DNA from 3 places in the Paenibacillus sp. PastF-3 genome. Region 1 is predicted to be linked to each of the others. Evidence: predicted binding sites of a transcription regulator. Region 1 holds the regulator's gene; each other region holds the start of a gene.
The links. The regulator LexA, encoded in region 1, represses DNA repair genes until DNA is damaged. The targets are predictions, from matches to a motif close to CGAACATATGTTCG.

Region 1 (7,713 bases):
TATCTCAAGTATTCGGTTCTCATAATACGTTGGGTCTAGATCCAGTTATTTTGCAAGAGGTTATGAAGGCAGTTCGTGAATTACGTGAACGAGATCTTGTCGCTCATGGTACGGGTATTCATCAATTTAACGGATTTAGTGTGCAGTTTTAAAATAAATGTTGGCTGAAACAAAAACGGCCCTCCCAAAAGGACCGTTTTTTGTCATTCCTTAAGATTTTCAAAATTTCTATTTTGGAAAAGTAAAGTGAAGTAATAAGGGGCGAAAGAGGTGTGTTTATTCGGATACGATCGACCTAAAGAACGCATGCAATTGCTGTACCTGGGAGTAAGCTTCTTTGTACTGATTGTCGGATTGTTGAATGGGCAATAAGCCTGGCAAGAAGGAAATGCTATACATAGGTATTTCATTGCTATTCATGTATATTTTAAGCGTAAGTTCCTCGATAACATCAGCCTCTTCGTCAGCGCTATTAAGCACATTAATATCCGCACTTGAAGCAGTTGTTTTACTGTTTTGTTGTCTTTTAGATACCTTTGAAAGGGTTAGTGCGTTAACGACAATCTCTGAACCCAATACATTTTCGAAGGAGTATAGCTTTGCTATAGCCTTTTTTCTTGTTTTCGGATCGCTGGTGCCTATAGCTATTTTTTTATAAGATTCGTTAAGCGCGATCAAGTGAGATTGATTGGGGGGAATGAATGTTTTGGTGAATATGATGTTAAAAGAGGAGATTGCGTTTAAGAGCTTAGACAGTTCAGAAGAAGTAGATAGTTTTTTCAATTCTAGAATACCGGCACTTAGCATTAAGACTACCCCTAAAATGCCAAACATGTACATCAAAAAAATCAGCATCTAACCACACCTCCAATGATCTCAGTAGAGCAAGGTTTATTGCTTATTGAAAGATATGCTTGAATCCTCTCTACTAGTATCTGTTATAATCGAAAATCGTGGGAATTTAGGAAACGACTACTGATTAGAAAAGGAGAAAGCACCCAGAGTTCTGCCGATTTTGCAAGCTGAATGCAAAATTGGGGCAACTGCTGAGTGCTTTGTTGAGAGCTTTTTAAAATAAATATGTCAAAATCATAAGAAATTGAAGGCTGTGATTTGATCGGTATAAACAATTAGCTGTTTGTATTCGATCGGAGATTCATAGCTAGCATAGGGTCTAACAGAAACATCATTAAGGACTACAAAGTTATAACTGAAATTTTTATCGGGATGTTCCGCACCTAAATAAGATATGTATTCATCTACAATGACATCATCCATTAGAGATTTTAAGTCAAAAACATCCTCTTTATTGGAGGTGGAAGGGGAGATGGTCCCTTGAATACTGCCAAATGAGGTGAGTAGATTTACTTTTTTTCCACTAGCTTGATCGTTATTTAACAATAAGCCAGAGAGTTTAACAAGTGCATCGACTTTAAAATCGACGAGGGTTCTAATTTTTGAGTTGTTCAAAACGAAACACTTCCTTTCAATTTGAAATCCTGTTAACATTATTCGACATATAACCACATAATTCCTATTAGGTCATCAAAAATACATAAATACAAACACGCCCCCTCCGTTAAGCAAGGAGTGAGGCGTGTTTATCTATGGATAGATTTAATTTCTGATCGTTACTAGTGTTCCAATTGGAACAATCGCAGCTAGTGCTAACACATCCTCATTGTACATACGAATACAACCATGGGATACTTCGTGCCCTATGGATGAGGGATCATTATTTCCATGTATCCCATAGTGAGGCTTAGATAGTCCCATCCAAAAGACCCCAAATGGACCGCCTGGATCGGGTTGTTTATTAATGATTGTGAATTCACCGAGTGGTGATTGAGTTAACATTTTACCGATTCCGACTGGGAAGCCCCTGATCACAATGTCGTTATCAAGAAGATAAAGCATACGCTGCGTCAGATCAACTATAATCCGGTAATTTGGCATTGTGCACACTCCTTTCTAATTAAGATATGAGCAGGATGCCTAAACGGTTATTCTTAAAAATGGTCATTTTAGCCTACGGGAACATATGTTCCAGATGGGGTTAAGCTAAATGCATAGAAAAAAAGGCTGCTCCGCATTCGCGGAACAGCCTTTTTGGTAGGAGTGCATACTTAGTGGATATCTCGAAATAATCCGATAACTCTGCCGAGAATGGTCACGCGATTAAGGCGAAGAGGCTCGTACGCCGGATTCTCCGGCTGAAGACGTATATGATCACGTTCTTTATAAAAAGTCTTAACGGTTGCTTCATCTTCTTCGGTCATAGCTACAACGATATCTCCGTTATCAGCCGTTTGTTGTTGACGAACAATAACATAGTCACCATTCATAATCCCAGCTTCGACCATACTGTCACCTTGAACCGATAACATAAATACTTTGTTATCTCCAACATAGTGTGTTGGAAGGGGAAAGTAGTCTTCAATATTCTCAGTAGCAGTGATAGGAACCCCGGCGGTAACCTTACCTACGACAGGAATTCGAGCGACGGTTTGTGCGAAATGGTGCACATTCTCAGAATCCTCTTGGCCAAGCAATTCTATCGCACGAGGCTTCGTTGGATCTCGACGGATAAGTCCCTTCTTCTCTAGCCGATCCAAATGACCGTGAACTGTGGAGCTGGAAGCAAGACCAACAGCTTCTCCAATCTCCCGGACGGAAGGAGGATAACCCTTGCTGCGGACTTCGCTACGTATAAATTCCAGGATCGCCAGCTGGCGACTTGAAATCTTTGACATTGGAATCAACCCCATATAGTAATGTTTGGGAAAATTATAACATAGAACTACCGTTCGCACAAACATAAGTTCTAACTATTATAAATATTAATTCGATAGAGTTAATAAATGGTAGTCTTGTATTGATTACATTTCCTTCATCTAAATGGTAAGAGCAGGTTCTTAGATGAATAATATGGTAAATATTGACCTCTGAAAAAAAGAGAACAATTGTTCTAAAATAGTATTGAACAAAACACATGTTCGTGTTATTATGATTTTGGAAGTGAGAACAAGTGTTTGGAGGATGATATTCATGTTAAAATACAGTACATACCGTAGCATCTACGATAAAGCCCCAGTGGTTGAATCTTTAGGACATAATCCTATTACCCGTTATTCAGCTCAGATTAAAGAAATCACAGAGTTTTTGCTTGAAGGCTTGATGCGTTTGTTCCGTAGAGATTTTGTTATTAAGCTGACATTGATCATTGTGCTCGTACTATCAGGACTTACAGTAGTGGGTAATGTATTTGCAGGATCTACTACTTTAATGAAGGATGAGAAGCGCGTAGTGGTTGAACGTGGAGATACACTTTGGAGTATTGCTCTTGAGAATAAACCTTCTGATATGAAGACGGCTGTATATATAGAAGGAATTAAGAAATCCAATGGCATAAAAGGTAGTCAGATTAATGCTGGAGATATTCTCTCTTTACCTATTTATTAATATTCTAAGAACATATTAAGAGGACATGAAGAGCTTGCAGGGAGTAAACCTTGACAAGCTCTTTTTCTCATGGCAGAGTTAGAATTAATTTATAAGGGGAGGGAAAGTTTTGAATATTGATGAGTTGGTCGCGCGTATTAACGAATTGGCACGCAAACAGAAGAGCGTAGGCCTTAATCAAGAGGAAACGGCGGAACGCGCCAAGCTTCGGGAAATTTATTTGGGGAATATCCGCAATAACTTTCGAGCACAATTGAATACGATTGAATTGGTTGATAATGATGAGCATGAACAAGGTAACAAGGGGCTTAAGCATTAACACCCTGTTCCTTTTCATAGATATTTCTGGATGACTAGGGGGAACGCATATGGCCCGTTCTTGGGAAAGAATGGTTCAACGCAACACGCAGCAAATCAACAAGCAAAGAAAGAAACAGGGGAAGGAAACGATTTACGCATCTAAATCTAAATCTCCTGGGAAGAACACCGAAATCTTTAAAGGCCGTAACATTGCATTTCCAGTAGTGTTATTAGTGCTAGGTACTATGTTTTGGATGATTGGTTCAGTGGACCAAGCCAAAGGTAATGGTATGCTTATGAACTGGTTAGGAGTCGTTTTGTACTACTTACTAGCAGCACTTCTGTTCTTCCGACGTCCGTACTTGAAGGTAGAGAATGCTAGACTATCTACTATAAAATTCAATCGCGAACGCTATCTGCCAGCTTCTGATATTGAGAAAATCATCCTCTCGCGTGGAGCAGTTGTCATTAAGCATAAAGGCAAACGCACGAAATGGATTTTTACCAGACTTATGAATCGTTATGATACAACTGCGATGGGGACTAGACTGGAAGCATTCGCAAAAGCTCACCAAATTGAAGTAATTCACGAATAGAAATTAACCAGCCATGGGAGAGGGAGACCTGTAATGCCAATTTCCGCCGTACTATTTGACCTTGATGATACACTGCTCTGGGATGATCGGAGCGTCAATGAAGCATTTCGTTCTGCATGTGAAGCCGCTGGGGATACGATTGATCCACAAGAGCTGGAAATTGCGGTGCGTAAAGAAGCCATAGGACTTTATGAATCCTACGAAACGAACCCGTTTACAAAAATGATTGGGATTAATCCGTTTGAAGCACTTTGGGGGAACTTTACTGCAGGTGAACAGCCGGAATTTCGTCAATTGGAGCAGCTTGCACCGGGATATCGTAAAGAGGCATGGCGTCGTGGTCTTGCAGCACTTGGTGTAGAGGACGAAGCTCTTGCTGGGACATTAGCAGCCAAATTCGCAGCAGAGCGTAGAAATCGGCCTTACATTTATGATGAAACGATTCAGGTGCTTGAAGAGCTGCAGGGTAAAGTGAAGCTATTGCTTCTGACCAATGGTTGCCCTGCATTGCAACAAGAAAAACTGGATGGTGTACCCGAAATCGTTCCTTTCTTTGATCACATTGTGATTTCTGGAAGCTTCGGCAAAGGAAAGCCGGATAAGGAAATTTTTCTGCATGCCCTAGAGCTTTTGGATATTTCACCTGAGCAAGGCGTTATGGTCGGAGATAAGCTTACAACGGATATTCGTGGTGGGTTGGCAACAGGTTTGACTACGGTTTGGATTAATAGAAAAGGCAAACAGCCAGATCCGGAAATTCAGCCGGATTATGAAATCAAACATCTTGGAGAGCTTCTATCATTAGTCCAATCTTTATAAAATTGAGCTGAGGCTTTCATTCATTTAAGCTTTAAGAAGGCAGTGAGTTCCTAGTTACTAGGAGACTTGCTGTCTTTTTTATATCTAAATCATTTTTAGTACGATAGATGAGATTTACTAGTATATGATCTAGGTCACAAGAGTTTAGCTGAATTGATGCGAAATACTGAAAAACCAATAATAATGTGTATAATAGATGGAGAATGTATAACATGAATTGGTAGATTCTTAGTATTCAAATCGACTGGGAGGAATCTAAATGAAGATTTCAAGAACAATAGTTCCTTTATTATTAGGCGCAACACTTTTAGTATTGGGAGGATGTTCATCAGACCAATCTAAACATTCTGGCGTACATAATATGAACATGAACATGGACATGTCTATGGAGCCTATTAAGGTTGAGTTACATTGGAGTCCTGAAGAGGTTGTTGTAAATCAGAAGGTGACCTTTGAGGCGGTGGTGACGCAAGACAACAAGGCAGTGGATGATGCGAAAGAGGTTCTGTTCGAAATTGTGAGCAAAGATGATAGTGAACAGAAAATTGAATTTAAAGGGAAGCTAGTCGGTGATGGAATCTATCAAGCAGAAGGAACACTTGCGAAAGAAGGACAATATATTGTTACATCACACGTAACTGCAAGAACTCAGCATTCTATGCCTAATAAAGAACTCTCTGTGAAACCATAATTAAAAGAATAGCATTTCCTGTAATTACAGATAATGCAGAGTGGAAAGGAAGGCTTTTCGAAATTCCTTTATTCTGCTAAACTTACTCTAATGTTTTACTGGGGGGACTTTACGTTGGCTAAATATACACTTGAGGAAAGCTTACAACAAAGAATATTAATTCTAGATGGTGCCATGGGCACAATGATCCAACAGGTGCCTTTGACAGGTGAGGATTTTGGTGGGGAAGAATTGGACGGTTGTAATGAAATGCTAGTATTAACCCGTCCAGAAGTCATTCAGACGATTCATGAGCAGTATCTTGAAGCAGGTGCTGATCTCATTGAAACGAACACATTTGGTGCAACGTCTGTTGTACTTGCTGAATATGATATTCCACAGCGGGCTCGTGAAATTAATCTGGTTGCAGCAAAGCTAGCCCGCAATGCCGTTGATAAATATGATTCACCAGATCGTCCCCGCTATGTCGTAGGTGCGATGGGTCCTACAACAAAGACACTCTCTGTTACAGGGGGCGTCACTTTCCAAGAGCTCGTTGATAGCTACGAGGAACAGGCAGTGGCATTGATTGATGGTCTTGTAGATGCATTATTGCTTGAGACCTCTCAGGATACGCTGAACGTGAAAGCTGGAAGTATAGGTATTCGAAATGCATTTGAGAAGACGGGTATCAAATTGCCAGTGATGATCTCGGGAACAATAGAGCCGATGGGCACCACACTTGCCGGTCAGAACATTGAAGCATTCTATATTTCTTTAGAACATCTGAAGCCTATCTCTATAGGTCTGAACTGTGCGACGGGTCCAGAGTTCATGCGTGATCATATTCGTTCACTTTCTGCAATCTCTTCTGCAGCTGTAAGTTGTTATCCGAACGCTGGACTGCCAGACGAGAATGGGCATTATCATGAATCTCCTGATTCGCTTGCGCGTAAAATTGCTGCGTTTGCAGAAAAGGGATGGCTTAACATTGCTGGGGGTTGCTGCGGAACGACACCGGAACATATCCGTGCTATGTCTGAGGCGCTTTCACAATTCCCTCCACGTCCGCTTGCAGGAAATCATCCACCGGCACTTTCAGGGATTGAACCTATTTATATTGAGAACGACAACCGTCCATACATGGTAGGCGAACGTACGAATGTATTAGGGTCACGCAAGTTTAAACGTCTTATCGTCGAAGGTAAATATGAGGAAGCCTCAGAAATTGCCCGTGCACAGGTGAAGAGCGGTGCGCAAGTGATCGACGTCTGCGTGCAAGATCCGGACCGTGATGAGACTGAAGATATTAAGTTGTTTCTAGAATTGGTTGTAAAAAAGGTTAAAGTTCCTTTGATGATTGATACTACCGACCCTAATGTTATTGATCTGGCATTACAGTACTGTCAAGGTAAGGCGATAATTAACTCTATTAACCTTGAAGATGGTGAAGAAAAATTCGAGCTGGTCACTCCTTTGATTCACAAGTATGGCGCAGCTATTGTTGTGGGTACGATTGATGAGACTGGACAAGCGATCAAGGCTACAGATAAATTGGAAGTTGCTAGACGTTCTTATGACTTACTGGTGAATAAGTACGGTTTAGCGGCAGAAGATATTATATTTGATACGCTTGTGTTCCCTGTAGGCACCGGGGATGAACAATATATCGGCTCGGCCAAAGAAACAATAGATGGCATTCGTTTGATCAAAGAAGCTCTTCCAGGTGTTCATACGATCTTGGGGATCAGTAACGTTTCCTTTGGGTTACCGGAAGCTGGACGTGAAGTGCTGAACTCAGTATTCCTCTATGAGTGTACTAAGGCTGGCTTGGACTATGCGATCGTAAATACCGAGAAGGTAGAA
Region 2 (7,713 bases), on a different contig from region 1:
TTTGCTATTTTTTACCAGATCAATCCGGCTACGGCTGCGAAAGGTGTGAATTTGCTTGTCGACCAAGGAATTTTATACAAAAAGCGAGGTATCGGCATGTTTGTAGCTTCTGGAGCGCGCACAGTATTGATGGAAAAGAGAAAAGAACAATTTTATGAGCAATATGTTGTAACTATGATCCGTGAAGCAGAGAAATTAGGAATTACGTTGGATCAATTAACGAAGATGATTCAGAGGGGAGATAATCGGTCATGAATGAAGTCGTTGAGATCAAGGGACTGACCAAGTCGTACGGAAAGGTAACCGTCATCCAAGACATTAATTTTTCTTTAGAAAAGAACAAAATCTATGGTCTGCTTGGCAGAAATGGTGCGGGGAAAACAACAATCATGCACATGATTACAGCACAGTTATTTGCTACAAGTGGTGATCTGAAGGTGTTCGGGGAACATCCCTACGAGAATAACCGCGTACTCAATCAGATTTGCTTCATTAAGGAAAGCCAAAAGTACCCAGATACGTACCGTATTATCGATGTTCTAGAGGTTTCTGCGTTATTTTTCCCTAACTTTGATCGGGACTATGCCCACTCTTTAATCAGAGACTTCAATCTACCCTTAAAAAGAAGAATAAAGAAGCTGTCCAGAGGTATGCTCTCGGCGGTGGGTATTGTAGTAGGTCTAGCTAGCCGAGCTCCCCTAACTATATTTGACGAGCCCTATTTAGGTCTGGATGCTGTGGCTAGAAGCCTGTTTTACAATCGATTAATTGAGGATTATTCAGAATATCCACGAACAGTTGTCTTGTCTACCCATTTAATTGATGAGGTAAGCCAGCTGTTAGAGCATGTCATTGTTATCGACAACGGTAAGCTGATTATCAATGAGGACGCTGAAGCGCTTCGCGGGCGAGCCGCTAAGGTGATCGGTGCGACTGCGAAGGTGGAAGATTTAATCTCCGGTAAAGAGGTTATCTCTCGTGAATCCTTTGGCGGATTACTTTCTGCCACTGTTATTGGCTTAAACTCAACAGATCTAACACGCGCTGAGATGCTAGGTCTGGAGATCTCCCCTATCTCTTTACAACAGTTAATTGTTCATCTCACAAATAGAAGATCTCAAGGAAAGGAAGTGGCAGCACAATGAACCATATGACAGGGATATTAAAAATGCACTACAAGGATAAATGGTTTTGGTTATTTATGCCTTGGATCATATTATTGTCCAGTTTTCTCGTCAATCTCGTCATAGCTTGTTTCATGCAAGAACCAATGTATACCGGTGGCCTAGTCTCTATCTTTATTTATATGTTTGTCATAGGTATCATCATTTTGGTTCAGACCTTCCCCTTTGCCTTGGGCTTAAGCATACGGAGGACAGATTATTTCTTCGGCACCTCCTTAATGGCCGTTATAACAAGTGCCGGCTTCTCACTTCTTCTGTTCCTGCTATCTATTGTAGAAACCAAATTAACACCTGGATGGGGTGTGCAGCTACATTATTTTCATATGCCATACTTGAATGACGGTACTGTCCTAGAGCAGCTGTGGATCTATTTCGTGATCATGTTGCATATGTTTTATTGGGGATTTGTTATCTCCAGCATCTTCCGCAGATTCGGCAGAAGTGGCCTATTCATTTTCGCAGCAGTCATGTTTATTGTGTACAGCGTCGCTGGATTGTTAATGACGTATTATCACTGGTGGGGAGATCTATTTAATTGGTTCGTTAGCCATACCGCATTTGAAATTGCCTTGTGGAGCATGCCTTTGACGGTCTTGTATGCACTCTTATCGTTTTGGATGCTTCGGAAGTCTACAGTATAAGGCACTGCCTCGAATATCTAAACATTATAGGAGGTACTGTATGGATTATGTGAGGGATTACGCCATGTATGCTTCTATATTCGGTATGTTTAGTTTTAGTTGGTTTGGTTGGGCACAAGAAAATCCCAGATCCAGCTGGCGAAAATATATTGGCGTAGCTTCTGGTGTATCCCTTCTCATCTGCTTGATTGGTGTCTATTTAAGTGTGACGAACTGGGATGCTCCCTCCGTATTAAATGACAAGACCTCTTTTGATAATTATCTAATTTCTGTCTATGTTGAATTATTTTTGGCTGGCGCTGGCGCTTCTATATTGATGAAATGTAAGTATAATGATTACGTTGCTCCTTGGATTTCTTTTATAGTAGGGATTCATTTTATTGGCTTAAAAAGTGTGTTTAACGATTTCAGTTTATACCTTTTAGCAGCACTTCTTGTTGCAATCTCTATCGTATCACTGTTCATATCTAAAAAACTTAAGGTCGCAAACAGTGCAATTACAGGCATTGGTGCTGGGACAGTTTTGTTCGCCTTCGCTTTATTAGGGTTAATTCGATATTTATTAAGCTAAGTCATACCATGATCATCAGAACTTTCATGAACCATCCGCTCACATCTCAGAATCAAAATGATATACCTTTATTCACCCATACCCTTCACCGAACTAGAGAAAGCCTGCAAATGATCAGCTTTTTGTACATGATATCTTCCTCATTAAGTTCAAAAACTGAGAATGTACAGGTATATCCTCACGGATGGCTCGAAGATTTCTTCTGAAGTAAGAATTAATGCAAATTTGCAGAAATCAAGGTGTTAGCCACCCCCGTATTATTTATAAATGTAATTTTGTAGGCTGAGGCGACTATGGGAATTTCCGGGGGCAATTCTGGTGCATATATGCCTCACTTTCTACTTTTTCTCAGTCTCAATCACGGATATAGGGAATTCCTCCCTTTAAATTTACGCTTTTGTCCATAAATCGATGGATATAGGGAATTCCTCCCTTTAATTCATTGGATTTTATCGTATTTGGGGTTTTATCCGAATTTATAGGGAGTAATTCCTTATACTCATTGAAAATAACTGAATTCTAATAATTATAGGGAGAAATTCCCTATAATCTTGAATTCTCCTTTAATAAATCCAACTCCAATGCTCCCTGACTTTCCCTCAGATACATACCTATTTATATACCTGTATGTTCACTGTATTATACAAAACTCTTATGAACCTAGGCTCCATCCAGAATGAAAATGTTATTCCCTTATCTAGGGTTACTGGTTAGTCAACCTTATATTCACAAAAAAGAAACTCCCTTGATTTCTCAAGGGAGTTTCTAGTGATGCGGTCGAGAGGACTCGAACCTCCACGGTATTGCTACCACACGGACCTGAACCGTGCGCGTCTGCCAATTCCGCCACGACCGCACATCGTAATGACTACATATCAATCTTGCGGTCACAAGAAATATCATATCATGCTGAGATTAAAGCGTCAATATATTTTATAGATTTTCTTGTCGATCATTATTTTATGGATAATTATTGCTTTTACTTCCGATTATAAGGTATAATGAGAACAAAAGTTCGCATAATATAAATGAGGTGATTTATAATGGCGACTACGAAGTTAAAGACATCCATTGTTGATGAAGATATTACTAAAGAAGAACTGTCCCTTGTCAGAAGCTATTTGCTGCTAACGTTTATTCATAAAGTTTTCGAGCGTGACTGCCGTGTAATCAGCAAGAGCGGCCTGTTTAAGACCCCTCAGCTTTATATGGAGCTCGTGTCTGGTGCCACTAAGAAAACCTCATTAATGCTCCAAGAGGTTACGCGCGAATTGAGTTCGCATGATCTGAAGATCACAACCGTTCGCCAAGATCAACGAGGAGTTGAGGCCTTGTACTCCTGTAGAGGATATCAAGGTGAACTGAATATATTATGGCCAGGATTCCGTAGAGAGATGATGCTGCGAATGCGTGCATATCTGGGACTGTCCACAGAGCTCTCTATACTCTCCAGAGAAGAAAGTGACACCCAGCTAGCTCTAAGTATATAATCCGTCAGAGGCATAGATGTTAGCAGAACAGCCCCCACCCAATTTGGGTAAGGAGCTGTTCTGCTGCGGAAACTATATATTATCAAGTTCTTTCCTTGGTTCGCTGAAGGGTTGGAATAAATAATTCCGATCTAGCTTTACTACTCGTCTATTCTGACGACGTATCATTACCTGCGAATCATCCCAAGCCAGAACAATCCCTTTTACATCGTTACTTTCTATGCCATCCCGGACCACACGAATTTTCTCGCCGGAAATTCGGTACGCATCCAATTGTTCATCGCTAATCATCATGAATCCCTCCCTCTGTATAGCTTATCCTATTTTCATTAAGAAAAAAGACCCAAATGAAAAATCATCTGGGCCTCGTATAAGTAATTGACCAATTGCATGTCTACTAAAGCATTCTTATATCAGCGCTTCATTCTTCTCGAACCAGAAATCAAGAACTTTAGCGGACATCACACGTTGCTCCAGATACTCCACTTGGTTTGTAGTGAATTTCTCCCTCCAAGGGAAGGAAAGTTCCTCACATAAACCTTTAATTGTCAGAAGCTCTGACCAAGCTACATAGCGTTTGTACCAAAAAAACTGAGGATGTTCAATCATATAGGGATACAGATCGTCGAATTCCGTGTGTTTGCAATCCAGCGCACGCTCGAAGTGATCCTTGGCCTCGGTTAATTTATCAATAAAAAATTGCTCAGTCACCGGTTCTTTCCCCATTGTGACGCCTCCTCCCTATGTCTGATTTTATTATAAAGGAAAATCTATAGGGTGAAAAGCAGTTGTTTGAAAAATAGGCCTGTTTAGGCCTGTTCTTATCTCTAAAACGGGTTATTCCCCAAATTCAATGGTGCCACCACTCAGAGAAGTAATTCTTACGAGTGACTCCAGTCGGATGCCTTGTTCTTTGATTGTCCGAGCTCCAGCCTGAAAGCTTTTTTCCACTACAACGCCAAGACCTACCAGCTCAGCGCCAGAGCGCTCGATGATCTTAATCAATCCACGTGCAGCATCACCATTAGCAATGATATCATCGATAAAGAGGATTTTATCCTCTGGAGAGATGAATTGCCGAGACAACATAATGTCGGTGACAATACCTTTCGTAAAAGAAGGAACTCTTTCACAAAGTGCGTCCGGATCTGCTAACAGTGTTTTTTTGCGACGTGCAAAAACTAACGGCACCTTTAACTCATATGCGGTGGCAAATGCCACGGCAATGCCCGAGGATTCCACGGTCACAATACGTGTAATTCCGCAGTCCGCAAACCTCCCGGCAAACTCCCGTCCCATTTCCATCGTAAGCTGTGGATCTACCTGATGATTCAACAGTGCATCCAGCTTCAGCACTTCATCTGAAACGACGACACCTTCCTCCAAAATCCGCTGTTTCAACACTTCCATGACTTTGAACCTCCAATACCCTTTATAATCGCAGACGTTCCGTACAAATGAATCACGGAAGTCATGTCCTACTGATCCTCATCATAACCTGTACTATACAGAGTACACAAGGCAATCCTGCATAGCACGCATTATGATTTTTCTTTTGTTCTTAAAACTATTAGGAGGGGAGCCATGAAATCACATGTCCGAACATTACAGATCGCATTCACTTACATTGGCACCATTGTAGGAGCCGGATTCGCCACCGGACAAGAAATATTAAAATTCTTCACTCGTTACGGACACTGGGCAGTCCTGACCATCCTGCTCTCTACTATACTGTTCATATGGCTGGGTACGAAAATGATGGTCATCGCTCGGCGCATAGAAGCAGAGTCTTATGAAGACTTTAACCGACACCTCTTCGGCGACCAAGTCGGAAGCACCATTAGTTTGTTCACGATGGTCATCTTAATCGGTGTCAACAGTATTATGCTTGCAGGCGCGGGCGCTATATTTCAAGAGCATCTTGGACTTCATTATCAAACAGGGCTAATACTGACGCTGGTTGGTTCTTATTTTCTGCTTAAACGGGGAATTTCCGGTATTCTGCAAATGAACAGTCTGATCGTCCCATTAATGCTTACGCTGTCACTCATCATTATTTTTAATACCTTTCAAATTCCAGGAGCTCAGCGGTTCTTATTCCTAGAAACAGATCGGACTATATTTGGCGCTTGGATGTCGCCGCTGCTCTACACCGCCTTCAATTTAGGTATGGCTCAAGCCGTATTAGTGCCCATGGCGCGACATACTGATGAAGAAAAATCGCTTGTCTGGGGCGGTATTATTGGTGGTGCCGGAATCGGCTTTATGTTGATCGCCGCACATTTCGCGATGAGCTCACAGATGCCGGGTATTCTCCAATTTGAAATCCCTATGGGCAACATAGCTATCCGGTTGGGTACTGTAGTACAAACTATATATTTGCTTCTGATCTTTTGTGAGATCTTCAGTACGTTTGTAGCCGACATTTATGGTGTTACTATGCAGCTTAAACAACGAATTCCTGTTAAACCCACATTAATTACGCCGATTCTAATGTTGGTCTGTTATTTACTGAGCCAGTTTGGCTTTAGCTCACTTCTCTCCATCTTCTACCCGATCTTCGGAGCTTTGTCGATGGTCTGGGCTGTCATGCTACTACGTACGCCATGGTCTACCCCACCACGTAGCGATTCCTCATCGGGTTCGAACGGAAAAGGGAACAGCCTTGTATCCATAAAACCAGTTACACGGAAATAACTGCTGCTGTTGGAATGATTCGTGCTGCCGCTTCCGCCACATGCTTGTGACAGGTCATCATCACAATCTGGCGGGAGACCGACAGTTCACCAAGCAGTGAAAGCGCAGCATGAAGACGAGCGTCGTCAAAATTGACGAATAGATCATCGAACAGCAGTGGCAGCGTTACTTGCCGAGACATCGTCTCAGCAAGTGCCAAGCGGATGGAAAGGTACAACTGTTCTGCCGTCCCACGGCTGAGCAGACCGCTGTCCAGCAGTCCAGCATCTTTGTGTTCCGCTTTTAGTTCTTTATGACCTAGAGTTATAACTACTCTCTTGTATTCCCCTTCGGTCAGCTTGGAGAAATAGTCAGATGCAAGCAAAAGTACCTGCGGTTGCTTCTCCTGTTCATAAATACGGCGGGTTCTTCCAATTAATTCAGCAGTTAATGCAGCTACCGCATACTTATCAGCCACGATTCGCAGAGCAGCTCTCTGCTCTTCCAATTGCTGAATAACAGAGTCCTCCATACAGCGTTCTTTCAAATACTCCCTTTCCTGTAGCAGCTTCCCTCGTTGCTCCAGCAGGGTGTTCCACATTTCTTCCTCCCGTTCAGCTAGCTCTTCTGCTGCTGTTCGCTCTTTCTGGAGTGCTGAGGCATCATGATGAGCTAATAATACTTGCAGAGCGGTAACTCGCTCTTCCTCCCAGCCTCCAAACATAGCAAGCTCCCACTGGCGAATGGATTTATTCAGCTCACTACGCCGCTGTACACCAGCCGATCTGCGTAGGAAATCCTCACCACCAATTGCTCCGCCTTCATGTAGCAATTGGTCACGCTGTTCTCTAAGTTCATCTAATACCCTATGGCTCTCTTTAAGCTCTTCCAGTAGTTCTTGTAACCGGGAATGAATACCTTCCCGCCGAATCAGATCCTTTTTCAGCTCATCCCAAGCTCTTTTTCGAAGTTCCAGCCAACTTAGTAAAGTTAGTGCAGATCGTCGCTGTCCATCCTGCGGATCCATCTCAAAGCTAGTTGCCGCCACGCCAGACTCGTCCAGAGGATCGGTACCTGAGTCATGAATAAGAGCAAGCAGTTCCTCCTCGAACACAGTACACTCCTCTTCAAGCTCCTTCAGTCGTAAAGAG
Region 3 (7,713 bases), on a different contig from region 1:
GATAACGTTCACCGAACGCTATCACCGTCTCCGCAAGCTCTGCCATAAGCGGAGCCGCCTCGTTCAGTTCTCTCAAAAAAACATCTGCTGGACGGCCAAACAGCGCCTTCTGAAGATCTAAAACACTCTTCTTCACACTATCGCGCAGTTCTTTAACCATTTCCTGCAGTCCAGGATCTGTCGAATCCTTCTTACAAGCTTTCAATTTTCCAAAGTATACTTCCATGAAAATATCATATAATTCTGCCCATGGCCGTTCATTCACAGCCTCCTGCAATGCACTTACCATCTCAAGGTCAGTCGTCAAATTCTCGGCATAAGGCGCCGGACCACCCGGCTGTAGCGCGATCTCCCTGCCTTGGATAAGCTGACTGGCTGCACCCGCAAGGGTCAGCTTCGCTTCTTCAAGAATACTTAGCACCCAAGGAGTTCGACCTAAGCTATCTGTGTCTGGTAATGAGAAATCAGCTGCGGTATCCCGAAGCCACTGCTCTGGCCAAGGATGGCTGCGGGCATAGTCATGCAGTCGCTGTATGAGCGCATGTACCGCATCATCGCTGCGTTCACCACTGAACCAGTCAGCAAGCTGAACAAATACGCTATCCGCGCCATCTTCACCTGCTTCACCGTATTTTTCCTCCAATAGCTCTTGAAGCAGCTCCTGCCGCATCATCTCTGCTTCATGTTCGTTCAGGATACGGAAGCCGGGGTCTATCGGAATGATCTGATAATAACGCCGGATCACTTCCAGACAGAAGGAGTGTAGTGTTGTAATCGAGGCTTTCCCGAGCAACGACAGCTGACGGCGTAAATGGTCATTCTCTCCATTCTCCTCAAGCTCCCGGTCTAGTGCTTCCCTAATCCGCTGGCGCATCTCGGCAGCAGCAGCTTTGGTAAACGTAGCTACCAGCAATCTATCTACGCTAAAGCCATTCTCTTCCTTGCTGATCTTGCGAATAATACGTTCTACAAGTACCGCTGTCTTACCGGAACCTGCCGCCGCAGCAACGAGGATATCATCACCGCTCTCAGCGATGGCGCGCCACTGGTCATCACTCCATATGCTCCCTTCCGGTTTCGCTTCTATTTCAGGCTTCATACTCACGGTGTAGTTCCTCCTTTGCGGGACAGCAGATCCCAGATAACGTCCTTCCCTGGCTTACTCAGATTATTGTAGCCATTGCCTTCCACGGCTTCATCGAACTGGCAGACGGGTCTAAAGGAACAGAATGTGCAGGCTGTCTCTTGCCCAATCCGGTATGGCTCAATCGCCACATCACCTTCCGTAATGCGTGTCCCGATATCTGAGATCGTTCCCCGAACGGATGATAATAAGTGCCCCCATTGCTCTGGTGTAGCTACAGAAGCACTACTATAAAAACTCCCATCAGCTTTTACTGCTACAGGCACGATAGAAGAATACCCTTTATCTAAAGTCGTATCCATCAGGGATACAACCTCGCGGTCTGCTGTAAGCAGTCCCTTCATCTTGAAGCGTTTCAGCAATTCTTGTTCTGCTTGTTCCTTGTTCATCCCGTTAGATGAGGTTAACAGTGGGTCATGTACATGGAAATACAGTGTCCCTGCTGGAAGCGCCGGTTGCCCGAGCCATTGCTCCGAATACGTTAGCAGTACATCCAGATAGGTCAGCATCTGTAGCGATAATCCATAGTACACCTCGTGCAGCTTGAGATCTTTTTGACTCGATTTATAATCAATGACTCGCAGAAGAATTCCATTCTCTCCACGGGCCATGTCTACACGGTCGATCCGTCCTACAACCTCCATCACACAGCCATTCGGCAGCGTAATTCTTAAAGGTGGCAACTCCTTATCCGGTCCAAAATCCAGCTCTAGCCCTACCGGCTCAAAGCTGCCTCGGCGGGCATGCTCGCCCAGAATTACAGAAGCACGTCCAACAATATTTTTTAGCTTGCGTGAGATGTATCCGTAACGTTTAGAGCTCATCAGAATTTCACCCTGCAGCATCGGTGATAAACGTTCTACAGTCTCACTTGCCTCACGCCTACATTCCTCTGGAGACAAGCTTCCCCAGCCGCGGCCCTCTTCTTTCAGTCTTACAGCCATGTCACTTAACGCAGCATGGAACAGTTGTCCAATATCAGGTGCTTGCAGCTTATATAGCTGGCGTTCCTTCAGTCTAAGTCCGTAAGATGCAAAATGGGAGAAGGAGCAAGCAACAAACTTCTCCATCCGGGACACACTGCCTCGCAGTGTCGATCCACCGTACAATCTAAGGCTTGTTCCACGCTTTAGCTTCGTTCCCACGTTACGATAGAACAAGGAACTGAGCAGACGTTTCAATTCGAGACTACGAATATCATCAGCAGCGAACCAGTTATACACATCCCACCATAATTCAGGTATCTCCGTCCCCTGGCGCCACTGGCGAAGCTGCATAATCAATGCACGAAGACTTTGTTCTGGATGACCAATGTAACCGAGGTGAATGGAATTTCTGACTTCTTCTGGTAGTCCTACTGGGGGAAGTGCTGCCAAGCTATGCTCTTGCACCCTTGGGAACATTCTATGCAAATGACGGATTACCTCAGAGGGAAGAAGCGCCTTGCCCTCATCATCAGCAGTGGCGTAGCTAATCCAGAGCTTTCGGCTTCCTGTCGTTAGCGCATTATAGATCAAAAACCGCTCGTCCAGCAGTTTACGAGAAGCACCAGGAGCAAGCTCCATACCGGCGTTCTCAAGCACGGAGCGTTCGCCTTCCGAGAGAATTCCATCTTCCTTAAACTGCGCAGGCACAACACCTTCATTAAATCCAAGCAAAAATGCGTATTTAACTCCCGTTGGTCGAGTCCGATCCATGTTACCAACCAGTACTTGATCGAGCGCGGGAGGAACAAGTCCCATCTTCAGCTCAGCAAGTCCTGTCTCTAGGACTCCGGTGAACACATCAAATTCAAGTCTCTCGTTGCCCATCATCTCGACGATCTGATCTAGCAGATCAAGCACTGCACCCCACAGCTGACTATGTTCTCTAGCCTTCTCGGGTTGCCCCTTCTCCATAGAACCGACACTAAGTTTCTCCAGCTTTCGAGCAACATCCGTTTCATCCAGCAGCTTGTACACTGCAGTACATAGTTCAAGGCCGCTTTTACTCTTCTGTATCCGTTTCTCAAAAGCAAATAGAGGACCCGTTATACTAGCACGGCATCGCTCCATTGTAGCAAGCAGTTCTTCATCCATCTGTCTGCCGCCTTCCAGCGACAAGCTAGGAATCCCTTTCCATGAACGGCCATCCGTCCAGCGATACCCTTGAATCCCACAAGCCAGCACATAATTTTCTAAGGCATCCATATCCTCACGCGTAATACTACCGTCCAGCGGTAGCAAAAGCTCCGTCTTTACACAGCGGAATACATCCTCAAAGCGCCAGCGTCGACGCACCACATCCAATGCGGAACGTACAAACTCTACCAATGGATGGTGCAGCTCATTTACCTTCTGGTCCAGAAAAAAAGGGACTCCGTAATCCTGGAACAACGGTTTAATCAGCTGCTCGTAATCTCCAATATTACGCATCAATACGGCCATATCACCATATTTTGCACCTTCATCTCGCGCCAGTCTAATCATTTCACGCAGTGCTCCCTCAACCTCTGCTCTGTGTGAAACTGCTGCGCCTATAGATATCGCTTCATTTGCCAGATCATCTGCACCCATCCAGACCTTTCGGCGGTCATATCCTCTTTCGAGATGAGCAAGAACAGGACTTTCTTCAAAACGCGGAAGAACCGCTGGCTCCAGCAGCTCGTCCCACACATCAATGCCCAGCTCTTCAGCTATTCCACGCAGTTTAATGTAAGTGACCGCAGTTGGGTGAAACAATTCAAGCTCATTTAATTGATCTCCATAGGGATACGAACGATCAAGAGTAAGGGACACGGTCAGCTTCGATGCTTGCTGCATTAATTCTCGAAGCACTACGAATTCCTGCGGGGTAAAGCCGTGGAACCCATCTACCCAAATCTGCGCCCCGCGAATGTAAGAGGAATCAGGAATATGCTCAGCTAGTTCCGCTAAACGATCCTCTTCATCGATATAGAGGCGTGACATCTCCTTCTCTAATTCACTGAATACCAGCTGTAAATCATCCAGCTTGCCTTCAAGAATTGGACTTCTTGCAATAGCGCCTCGCATTGCGGATAGCTGCTCCTCTAAATCAGAGGAAGCCAAACAGCAACGCTTCATCTCCGTATGCAGCTGATTGAGCCGTTCCACAAAACCCGGTCTGTCTGCAGAGGCACCGAACAACTTCAGTTCCTCTTTACGGCGACTGATGATTTTGTAAATCAACATCTTTTTACCTTCTTCACTGATCGGCAGACTAGCGCTACCTCCAGTTTCCTGTTTCACTCGATAGGCAAGCCGAGAAAAGCTCAGTGTCTGCGCCCGAATGCTTCCCTTCACATTCCCTACGGTCAGAAGCCCCCGTTCTGCTCCAAAGGAGCCTTGTTCCGGTACAAGAATAATGATTGGCGCACCAAGAGGCTCCTTCTCTAATGAAGAAGAAATAGACTCCCATATTTTTGTTGTCTTGCCACTACCAGAGCGGCCTAGTAAAAAGGCTACCGACATAAATGATAGACTCCTTCCGTAGCGTAGAAAATGTATATGAAACAAGGTGAAATACTCACCGTTTGATAATGTTCAAATGAAAAAGCTCAGTCGTTCCTCGTCCCCTCAGTATAGCATAACTGCACAAATCAGAACATGCGTTTGCTAGTATTTTCTAATGATTTACAATCATAATCTTGTAAATCCCGAATTCAGCTCTTTTGAGAACATAGCAAAAAACCCGTAAAAAGAGGCCTCGATCGAAGACTCCTTTTACGGATTAAAATCCATTACTTATATAAACAGCCAGCTTATTTCTTACTCCGCACTTCAAAAATCGCAAACTTCAGATAGTGTCCTTCGTTAACACCTAGAATCTGCGGATGGTCTTTACCTGCGGCACGCCATTCCACAAGTCTCAATACTTTACCTGCATCTTTAGCTGCGTCGGCAATCGTCTCAAGGAATAGATCCGGCTGCATGTGGTAAGAACAACTTGCAGTAACCAAATATCCGCCTTCGTTCACCAGTTTCATGCCGTGTAGATTGATGTCCTTGTAACCACGGCAAGCGCCTGCTACTGCACTTTTAGTTTTCGCAAACGCTGGAGGGTCTAGGATAACTACATCCCAAGTTCTACCTCCACCTGCTGTCATAGGCTTGGAGGTGTCCGTTTTGGCGGCTTTGCCTCCGGATTTAGCATTTGTAGTCGTTACTGTTGATTCCGTTCCGCTGGCAACCGTCGCCCGCTCCGAACGTTCCTCCAGCCCCTTGACCTGATTGCGAAGGTAGGCAAAAGCATCGTCCACTACAAATTCCACTCGATCAGTAAAGCCATTTAGCTCCACATTAACCTTAGCACTCTCTATAGCATGAGCGGAAACGTCAAGGCAGGTTACTTTTTTCGCGCCATACTTGCAAGCATGCAGAGTGAAGCTGCCTGTATGCGAAAAGCACTCCAGCACTGTAGCACCATCCCAATAAGGGAAGGTTACGTGTTTACCACTCTTATTTACCGGCAAAGCTTGTAACGAGCCATCTTCTGCTTCTATTTCTTGCAGTGTAATTCCGCTTCGTCCACCCCAGCCTTTCATGAGAGGCGCAATGGATGCTCTATTCTCACGCTGATCAAAGAAATAACCGGTCTTCTGGCCCTCTTCGATATCTACTACCAGCTTCAGATCATTTTCACTTACAGTAACATGTCTTGGGCATTCCCCGTACAGCACACCTGTAGTCTGCTCCAGCCCTTCCAGTTCACGTACACTAACATCACTGCGTTCATAAATACCACGCGGTGCCATAACCTGTACAAGTGCTTCAACAATCTCTGTACGACACTTGTCCATTCCGAGTGTAAGTAGCTGCACAACCAGAATATCGCCGAACCGATCCACAATCAGACCTGGCAAAAAGTCCGCTTCACCATAAACCAAACGATAAGCATCCGCCCCAGGCAGGAAACGTTCTCTATGTTGCAGACAATTCGTAAACCGTTCTGCGAAAAAGGCGGTGTCCATGATAGCCAAAGGTCCCTGCGATACAATTCTTACCCGAATCTGCGACGCTGGATTGTAATATCCTACCGCCAGAAAACGGCCTTGATGATTAAGAACATCAACTAATCCCCCTGCTTCCGGGTTTCCTTCTACTGATGCAACTTCACCTGCATAGACCCATGGATGGCCCTGTTCCAATCTTTTTTTGCGATTGCGTTCTAATCTAACCGATGCCAATGACTTCAACTCCCTGTTTTTCTAAAAATGATTTTATACATGTCCTACTCGTTACTTTCATATATTGGTGTACAACCCTCGTTCAAAGGAGTATGCCCTATGTTCCGTGATCTGCTTTTTCCTATTATATATGGTTTGGTTATCTTTCTGGCTGGCATGAAGCTAATGGAGACAGCATTGTCCAAGCTTGCAGGCCCTCTGTTAACAACAAGTCTGAATAAGGCAACCTCTACACCTATCAAAGGCTTGATCGCAAGCAGTGTACTGTCAGCCCTGCTTCAGAGCAGCACGGCTGTAACTGTACTAACGATCGGCATGGTAAATGCCGGTCTGCTCACCTATGCTCGTACGCTTGGCATTATCTTAGGTAGCAACATCGGCACCACTTTGACCACCGAACTCATCGGACTTCAGATCAATACTATGGCTACACCATTGCTGGCTGCCTCGCTGAGTTTGTGGGCAGCAGCTGTTATAGCAGGCGAGTTACCTCATACGTCACGGGCAGCAGCACTGTGCCTGAAAATATCAGAGCCGCTGCAATTCATCAGCCTGGCTATATCAGGATTCGCCTTAGTCTTATGGGGAATCGCAGTTATGCAGTCCATCGGCGGGACACTTCAGGAGAGCGGCCTATTCCTTTGGTTCTTGGATCATGCGGCCACAAGTGCCTTGTGGGGAATCGCCGCTGGTGCCTGCTTAACAGCCCTGCTACATAGCAGCGCTGCGGTCATTGCCATGGCTATGAGCATTGCTGCGTCGGGTGCCATGCCCACAGAGCTTGGCATAGCCATCGTGCTCGGCGCCAACGTCGGCACCTGCCTCACGGCAGTCATCGCTTCCATCGGCGGCTCGTCTTCTGGCGTCTTCGTCGCATGGTCGCATGTTGCACTCAATGTTGGCGGTGCACTATTGTTCCTGCCACTTCTCGGACCCCTGCAAGCAACCGCTGCTTGGATCGGCGGAGGCCCCTCTTCACAGATCGCCCATGCCCAGACTATTTTTAATATAATCTGCTCGATAATCGCACTGCCATTATGTTACCTGCCTGTATGGTCAAGACTGGAGAAACGTCTTCTATCGTAACGAGTTACTGTAACGCCTGAACCCAAACTTTCCACAACTGTACTATTATACTTCAATCGAAAATATTATAAAACCGCGATCCATCATAAAAAGTGATTATCGTCGTAGTGATTGCAATCAGAGCGAATAAGATCAAAGCAATATAATCATTTCTTGAGAAAGGACGACTGCTGTACCAAGTCCGTTTATTCTGTGTTCCAAAGCCACGTAATTCCATAGCCGTACTAATATTTTCAATGCGTTCAATGCTGGTCAGAATCAAAGGCATAAGAATTGAAATAATATTTTTAAGCCGTTT

Region 2: a site for LexA is predicted at 3,401-3,414, ahead of M2444_RS10210 (YhjD family protein). Genes of this name have one in related genera too.
Region 3: a site for LexA is predicted at 4,745-4,758, ahead of addB (helicase-exonuclease AddAB subunit AddB). Genes of this name have one in related genera too.

What each region holds. Positions count from the first base shown of each region.
Region 1 covers NZ_JARXWM010000008.1:83,789-91,501, reverse strand. Annotated here, with positions in the region: gene M2444_RS17290 (MBL fold metallo-hydrolase) at 1-152, shown strand, start outside; gene M2444_RS17285 (hypothetical protein) at 277-855, opposite strand; gene M2444_RS17280 (hypothetical protein) at 1,090-1,470, opposite strand; gene M2444_RS17275 (L,D-transpeptidase) at 1,618-1,956, opposite strand; gene lexA (transcriptional repressor LexA) at 2,127-2,753, opposite strand; gene M2444_RS17265 (LysM peptidoglycan-binding domain-containing protein) at 3,049-3,462, shown strand; gene M2444_RS17260 (DUF896 domain-containing protein) at 3,572-3,781, shown strand; gene M2444_RS17255 (hypothetical protein) at 3,831-4,358, shown strand; gene M2444_RS17250 (HAD family hydrolase) at 4,392-5,177, shown strand; gene M2444_RS17245 (FixH family protein) at 5,437-5,868, shown strand; gene metH (methionine synthase) at 6,043-7,713, shown strand, end outside.
Region 2 covers NZ_JARXWM010000004.1:137,828-145,540, forward strand. Annotated here, with positions in the region: gene M2444_RS10185 (GntR family transcriptional regulator) at 1-255, shown strand, start outside; gene M2444_RS10190 (ABC transporter ATP-binding protein) at 252-1,145, shown strand; gene M2444_RS10195 (hypothetical protein) at 1,142-1,825, shown strand; gene M2444_RS10200 (hypothetical protein) at 1,866-2,396, shown strand; tRNA gene M2444_RS10205 (tRNA-Leu) at 3,169-3,252, opposite strand; gene M2444_RS10210 (YhjD family protein) at 3,440-3,886, shown strand; gene M2444_RS10215 (hypothetical protein) at 3,959-4,177, opposite strand; gene M2444_RS10220 (hypothetical protein) at 4,295-4,612, opposite strand; gene M2444_RS10225 (xanthine phosphoribosyltransferase) at 4,724-5,296, opposite strand; gene M2444_RS10230 (YkvI family membrane protein) at 5,471-6,583, shown strand; gene M2444_RS10235 (AAA family ATPase) at 6,570-7,713, opposite strand, start outside.
Region 3 covers NZ_JARXWM010000003.1:490,811-498,523, forward strand. Annotated here, with positions in the region: gene addA (helicase-exonuclease AddAB subunit AddA) at 1-1,099, opposite strand, end outside; gene addB (helicase-exonuclease AddAB subunit AddB) at 1,102-4,614, opposite strand; gene M2444_RS09375 (class I SAM-dependent rRNA methyltransferase) at 4,905-6,329, opposite strand; gene M2444_RS09380 (Na/Pi cotransporter family protein) at 6,429-7,415, shown strand; gene M2444_RS09385 (energy-coupling factor transporter transmembrane component T family protein) at 7,468-7,713, opposite strand, start outside.